Regions from separate parts of the Paenibacillus sp. YYML68 genome, predicted to be linked through region 1. Evidence: predicted binding sites of a transcription regulator. Region 1 holds the regulator's gene; the other holds the start of a gene.

What was found. Region 1 encodes CtsR, which represses protease genes until heat stress. Its sites were predicted from a motif close to ATGGTCAATAAAGGTCAAACA; they were not measured.
Region 2: a site for CtsR is predicted at 1,581-1,601, ahead of clpP (ATP-dependent Clp endopeptidase proteolytic subunit ClpP). Genes of this name have one in related genera too.

Annotation. Positions count from the first base shown of each region.
Region 1 is NZ_BQYI01000001.1:701,782-705,194, reverse strand. It holds gene clpC (ATP-dependent protease ATP-binding subunit ClpC) at 1-172, opposite strand, end outside; gene PAE68_RS03115 (protein-arginine kinase McsB) at 273-1,358, opposite strand; gene PAE68_RS03110 (protein-arginine kinase activator protein McsA) at 1,386-1,907, opposite strand; gene PAE68_RS03105 (CtsR family transcriptional regulator) at 1,928-2,389, opposite strand; gene PAE68_RS03100 (NUDIX hydrolase) at 2,683-3,216, shown strand; gene pdaA (delta-lactam-biosynthetic de-N-acetylase) at 3,373-3,413, shown strand, end outside.
Region 2 is NZ_BQYI01000001.1:5,061,624-5,065,036, forward strand. It holds gene PAE68_RS22540 (diaminobutyrate--2-oxoglutarate transaminase) at 1-920, opposite strand, end outside; tRNA gene PAE68_RS22545 (tRNA-Arg) at 1,448-1,522, shown strand; gene clpP (ATP-dependent Clp endopeptidase proteolytic subunit ClpP) at 1,659-2,240, shown strand; gene PAE68_RS22555 (copper amine oxidase N-terminal domain-containing protein) at 2,385-3,413, opposite strand, start outside.

The DNA.
Region 1 (3,413 bases):
CAAGTCCAAGACCGAGTGCGATCAGCGCCTTCGCTGCAATGCCTTCGCCCTCACGGATCAGACCAAGCAATATGTGCTCCGTGCCGATATTGTTATGACCCAATCGGACGGCTTCCTCTTGTGCGAGTGAAAGTACCTTCTGTGCGCGCTCCGTAAATCTTCCAAACATCATAAGGAAACACCTCCAATAGTGGTATCAAGTCGAATGTGGAATGGGACAGCCACGTACACGTTAGTCTGCTTGCTTGCTATACGCTGCTACTCGATGCCGCTCATGCTGTCTGCCCGTCTGAATCCGGCTCTGATATTTTATCCCGAATCAACTGAGCTCTTCTAATGTCTCTTTCTTCAGCCGACAGCTTTTCTCCTGCTATTTGCTGCAAAAAACCGGGCTGCGTAATGACCATCAGCTCATTAAGCACCTGTGGAGACAGCTTCTTGATGAAGCCCATATCGATGCCGAGCCGAACATCGGACAGCCGCTGAGCCGCTTCTTTGGAGTCCATGATCGCTGCGTAGGAGAGAATACCGAACGAGCGGCTCACCCGATCGAGCAGCTTCGCACGGCTATCCTGAAGCAGCTTCTGCCGCGCAGCACGCTCATGCTCAATAATTTGCCGGACGACACTGTACAAATTCTCAATAATTTCCTCCTCGGATTGTCCGAGTGTAATTTGGTTCGATATTTGAAACAAGTTGCCCAGCGCCTCGCTGCCTTCGCCGTACAGCCCTCTTACCGCAAGACCGACCTGCGTAATGGCCGACAGGATGCGGTTAATTTGCTGCGTGACGACCAGTGCGGGCAGATGGAGCATGACGGACGCGCGAATACCGGTGCCGACGTTCGTCGGACAGCTCGTGAGATAGCCTCTCTTCTCATCGAATGCATATTCAAGCTGCACCTCGAACAGATCATCGATCTGTCCGGCCAGGTCCCACGCCTCCTTAATCTGAAAACCGGGGCACAAGCATTGTATTCGAAGATGGTCCTCTTCATTCACCATAATACTAATCGATTCGTTATCTGATAAAATAACTGCGCCGTTACGGGATTCGTTCGCAAGGGCCGGACTGATCAAGTGCTTCTCGACCAGCACGCGACGCTGAAGCTCATTCAGCTGTGACAGCGGCACTAGTGTAAACTGACTAATCGTGCTCAATTCCTCGTTGTTCATGAGCTCGGCAGCCTTATGCAGCACTTCCTCCGACTGCTGATTTGTCGCCAGCATCGGGAACGGATACTGTCTCAGGTTGCGAGCAACCCGCACTCGGCTGCTGATCACAATGTCTGATTCCGGGCCATTACCCTTCATCCAATCACTCAATGCATGCTCCGTGAAGCGATTCACTTCCGCCATAAGGATGACTTCCCTCCTATCGTCCTGTTAAGCCTCCGCTATCTTCTTCTCCAGCTCCCGTATGCGATCCCTCAGCTGAGCCGCTTGCTCGAACTCCTCGTTCTGTATACGGAGTGCTAGATCCTTCTTCAATTCGTCGATTTCGCGCTTGAACCGAATCAGGCCTCCGCTGCGCTTCGGCACTTTGCCGATATGCACCGTGTTACCGTGCACCCGTTTGAACAGCGGATCGAGCTTCTCGGCAAAATGCTTGTAGCAATCGCTGCAGCCGAAGCGTCCGACCTTGCTGAATTGACTATAGGTCAATCCGCAATGCTCACAACGGGACGGCTGCTGCTTCTGAACAGCACTTGCTCCATGAGAGGAAGGCTCGAAGTCGAGCAGGCCGCTCAGCAAATTGTGAATGGAGAACCCGTTCGGCGTACCGGGGATGAGCTCCCCTTTTTCCCGAGCGCAGGCTTCACAGATGTGAAACTCGGTCTTCTCTCCATTCAATATTTTCGTAAAATGCAGCGTCGCCTGTTTCTTTCCACACTCTTGACAAATCAAAGGTTACTCCTCCTTCAACGTCATTTGCACAGTAAAGCGATCAGCATTGCCTTAAGCAGCTTCGCCCTGATTTCGTCCCTTAACGGGAGCTTCAAGGTCAGCACCTCTCGGGACATCGCAGCGTTGATAATCGCCGCCTCCCGCGAGCTGATGAGCTTCGCTTCCTCTAGACGATAGACCATCCCTTCGGATGCGGCTTGATCGAGATGAGTGCTAATATTTTGTAGAATAAAATCAAGAATCGTGCCCTGCGACTGGAGGCCTACCCTCTGTATTCGAATGTAGCCTCCTCCGCCGCGCTTGCTCTCGACGACATATCCCTTCTCTAGTGTAAAGCGGGTGCTGATCACATAATTAATTTGAGAAGGAACGCAATTGAATTGCTCTGCTAGCTCGTTACGTTGAATTTCGATCATACCGTCGGGGCTCTGCTGCAGCACCTGCTTCAGATACTGCTCGATCATTTCTGAAACATTACGCATAAGTTCGACCTCCGCGACTGTAGTGGACCATATAATCAGGAGTTCGCCCATTACTGACTTTGACTTTCTTTGACTTTGTAGTTATTATATCAGATCTTATGGAAAATGCAATATTGTCCGACTATTCTGACTCGTCCCTTGCCACGTTCAGATCACGTGCGTTTTATTTAGTATGGGAATACGGACATGATTTTATATCATCGGTCAAAATTGGCTTATATAGGGGGAGCGCTGCGATCGGTTTGTGCTACAATAGCTGTATTTGATGGTTGAAGCGGAGAGAGGGATTGAGGATGAGACTACTTGGTAAGCTGGTCCATGAGCAGGTGGAACACATTCGCGAAGGCCAGACATTCGAAAGACGAGCAGCACGCGGCATTATACTGAGCGGTTCACAGATCCTATTGCTATATACGAAGCGGTACAACGACTACAGCTTTCCCGGCGGCGGTGTGGATGAGCATGAGGATCTTATAACAGGACTGACACGAGAACTGGCAGAGGAGGTTGGGGCGCGGCAGCTTGAGATCGTATCTGAATTCGGCTACATCGACGAGTACCGACCCTATCACAAGGCTCCTTATCAGCTGATGCATATGCTCTCCTATTTCTATGTCTGTCATGGGGAGATTGACCTTGCTGCCGCGCAGCTTGAGGATTATGAGAAGTCGAATGGAATGTCGGCTGTCTGGATCTCCATTGATGAAGCGATACGCCACAACAAGCAAGTGATCGCCGAGCGCGAGGCCTCGATGGGCTTCTCCATCGCTCGAGAAACGTATGTGCTTGAGCTTGTAGCAAAGGAGCTAGTAACAGGGTTGCGTTAAAAACCGTATACCTTCCTTCCTCAGATACAATACGGATTGTGCACCAGCAAGCCTCAGGACTTACCAGACATAGCCGAGCCTTGCAGTGTGGCATATTAATGTTGATCTGACAGCCGTTCTCGGTGTCACTATGAACAACGCTATGAGGAGGTTTGTATGGTGAGACGTGTCCTTAGGCTGCTGATGCTTATGAGCAT
Region 2 (3,413 bases), 4.4 Mb from region 1:
GTCCCAGCATGTGCGCCAGGCTCCCATTGGTCCAGCTCCTCGCGGTATACGACGACCGATAGCGGCAGGCTGCCGCCCACAGCCTTGGAGATGACGACGATGTCCGGCACAATACCGGCATGCTCGAAGGCGAACATGCGCCCCGTGCGGCCAAGACCCGTCTGCACCTCATCGGCGATCAGCGGAATGCCGCGCTCGCTCGTCATCTGCCGTAGCGCCCTTGTCCATTCATCCGGCGCAGGAATGACGCCGCCCTCACCTTGGACGAGCTCCAGAATGACTCCCGCAGGAGGCAAGACACCGCTCTCCGGATCGTCGAGCAAATTGTGAATATATCGAGTGCCTACCTCTGCCCCCATCGACCCACCTAGTCCGAACGGACAACGATAGGAGTACGGATACGGTAAAAATTGCACATTCGGCACCAGCGTGCCAACGTGCCGCTTCGGCTGCAGATTGCCCATTAGGCTGAGCGCCCCCGCCGTCATGCCGTGATAGCCCCCTTGGAAGGAGAACATTCCCGAGCGACCCGTTGCCGTCTTCGCCAGCTTCATCGCCGCCTCCACGCCGTCTGCGCCCGTCGGTCCGCAGAACTGAATGCGCCCCTTGCGAGCCAGCTCCTCCGGCAAGTGGCTGAACAGCTCATCGACGAACCGCTCCTTCACCGGAGTCGTCAGGTCGAGCGTATGAAGCGGCAGCTCCGCGCGAAGCGTCTGTTCGATCGCCTCGATGACGACCGGATGATTGTGACCAAGAGCCAGCGTCCCTGCACCGGCCAAGCAATCGATATATACCTTGCCGTCCGCATCCTTCACCTGCAGCCCCTTCGCCTCGACGAGCGCAAGCGGCAGCTTGCGCGGATACGATCTTGCATTCGATTCCCGCATACGTTGGCTTTCCAAATACGCTGCATTTCCCATCAATTTGAGCCCCCCATTTGGAAATTAATGACACCACGCCTTGATGGAGCCCATTTTAAATGATAATCATTATCAATGCAACACTTTTTATTAAATATAAAATTGTGGTTAAGTATAGAAAAAATATGTTGACAACGATTCTCATTCTCAAGTAAAGTAAAGAGAATAACTTAACAAACGGACTACGCAAGGCTCTGTGCTCCCGCCTGATCAAATAGCCAGACTCAGCTCCACATGACAGCGACTGTCCCTCCCAGCCGCCGTCGACGGAAGTGGCACTCCCAGTCAGCGGACTACTGGCGCATGGAGCAACCCGCACCTGCTGGCCGTCGATCCATTGCTGCGGGTGAACTGGTCGTCAGCCGCAGCTGCCCCTTACAGATCCCGTCACAGCTAGGTGCGACGTCGTTTAACGTGCATACTCGCACAGCTCGCGCAACTATCGCTTGCTTTTCACTCCGAGATCGCATATAATTAACTTCGCTGTCACTTTTGGAAGCTTGATTGGCTTTATGTGAAAGCAGCACGCGCCCGTGGTCCAATGGATATGACGTAGGCCTCCGGAGCCTGAGATTAAGGTTCGATTCCTTACGGGCGCGCCACTATACTTACTACCAACAATCAGTCCTCTGCTCGGAAGACTGATTTTTTTTGCGTTCGAGTTTGACCTTTCTTGACCTTTGGTTGAGATTCCGTTATTATGGTTATAGTTTTAATATCAAAGGAGGGTGCAGCACAATGAGCTTTATTCCTATGGTTGTTGAACCGGATGCAAGAGGAGAACGCGCCTACGATATTTACTCGCGACTTCTGAAGGACCGGATCATTTTTCTCGGAAGCCCGATTAACGACGTTGTCGCCAATTCGATCATTGCGCAGATGCTGTTCTTAGCTGCCCAAGATCCGGATAAAGAAATTAGTCTGTACATCAACAGCCCCGGTGGCTCTATCACCTCCGGCATGGCGATCTATGACACGATGCAATTCATCAAGCCGGACGTCTCGACGATCTGCGTCGGTATGGCCGCTTCGATGGGCGCCTTCCTGCTGTCTGCAGGCGCGAAGGGCAAGCGCTACGCGCTGCCGAACAGCGAGGTCATGATCCATCAGCCGCTCGGCGGCGCAGAAGGTCAAGCGAGTGACATCGAGATTCGCGCGAAGCGCATTCTGAAGATGCGTGATAAGCTGAATACGATTCTCGCAGAGCGTACAGGTCAATCGTTCGAGACGATCGAGAAGGATACGGACCGCGACAATTTCATGTCTGCTGAGGAAGCAATGAAGTACGGCTTGATCGACAAGGTTATTGAGAAGATTTAAGACGTTCCTGCAGTCCGATTAGACGAACAGCCCCGATACAAGCGCGCTTATGCGTGCCGCTATCGGGGCTGTTGCTTATCAGTCGTAAGCCGAAGAAGCCTCCGTCTGCATCATGCTGACAGAGGCTTCTCACACCATATGCTGTTAAGGCGCCCGCTCATCGAGCGGGTAGAAGATAATGTCGATCGGGAACGCCGACCCCGCCGGCGGGCTGAACTCGATATCGAGCGACTCCTCTGTTCCGGTCGTGCGCGCAATAATTTGCAGGCCGTCGAACGCCGTCATAATGCCCGACTCTGGCACAAGTCGCATTTCACCGTTAATTTTGAACGGACCCTTGAATACGCCGCCTCTTGGCAGCACCAGCACCGCCAGCTTACGAGGCTTCACCGCATGAATTTTGTAGATGACACCGTAGTTGCCATCATTGAACACCGGCGTGCCGCGCAGCGGGTCGAAGCCCGGCTGGAACGGATCGAGCTTGCCGTCGCCGATCACGAGCCTTGACGGCTTCGTGAAGCTCGTCGCGTCGATGTTCCAGGTTACCTCCGATACTGGGAATGTACCTCTCACATGTCCGTTGAACGCCAGTCGCGGAAGCTCGAGCGACTCTGTAGACAGCTCCTTATCCACCACGAACGTGAATTGAACCTCGCCGTCCGTCTCCACATCATAGAACAGGTTCACGCCCTGATTCGGATAAAATTCCGGCATCTGCTTATAGATGAACGTCTGCTTAGGAGGAATCGTGATCTTCTCGTTCAACGGGTCTCCGAGCAGGAAGTCGACCGTCGCCTCATTGCCAATTAGATTGGCATAGACGGATGGCCATACTTCACCCTTATTCGTCGTCTTGACGGTAACCGGCTTACTCGTATTGTTCGTTACGAGAATACCGAGCTCCACCATCTCGTTCATGCCGTTCACATGATCGGCATACAGTCTTCCTTTGCCGTTCATCGTATCCTCATACAGCACGCCAAGCTCGGTGAACGTCTCCGGGCTGTCGCTGACGAGCAGCCTGCGAGACGTATCCTCGCTTACCTGCTTCGACAGCATGGGTAGCTCGTGGAAGTTGCCCCACAGAATCGACCAGTTCGTCTTCATGAACGAACCGATCGGCTTCATATAGATCGGATATTCGACCTCGCTCAAGTACGGCTCCTTACTGAT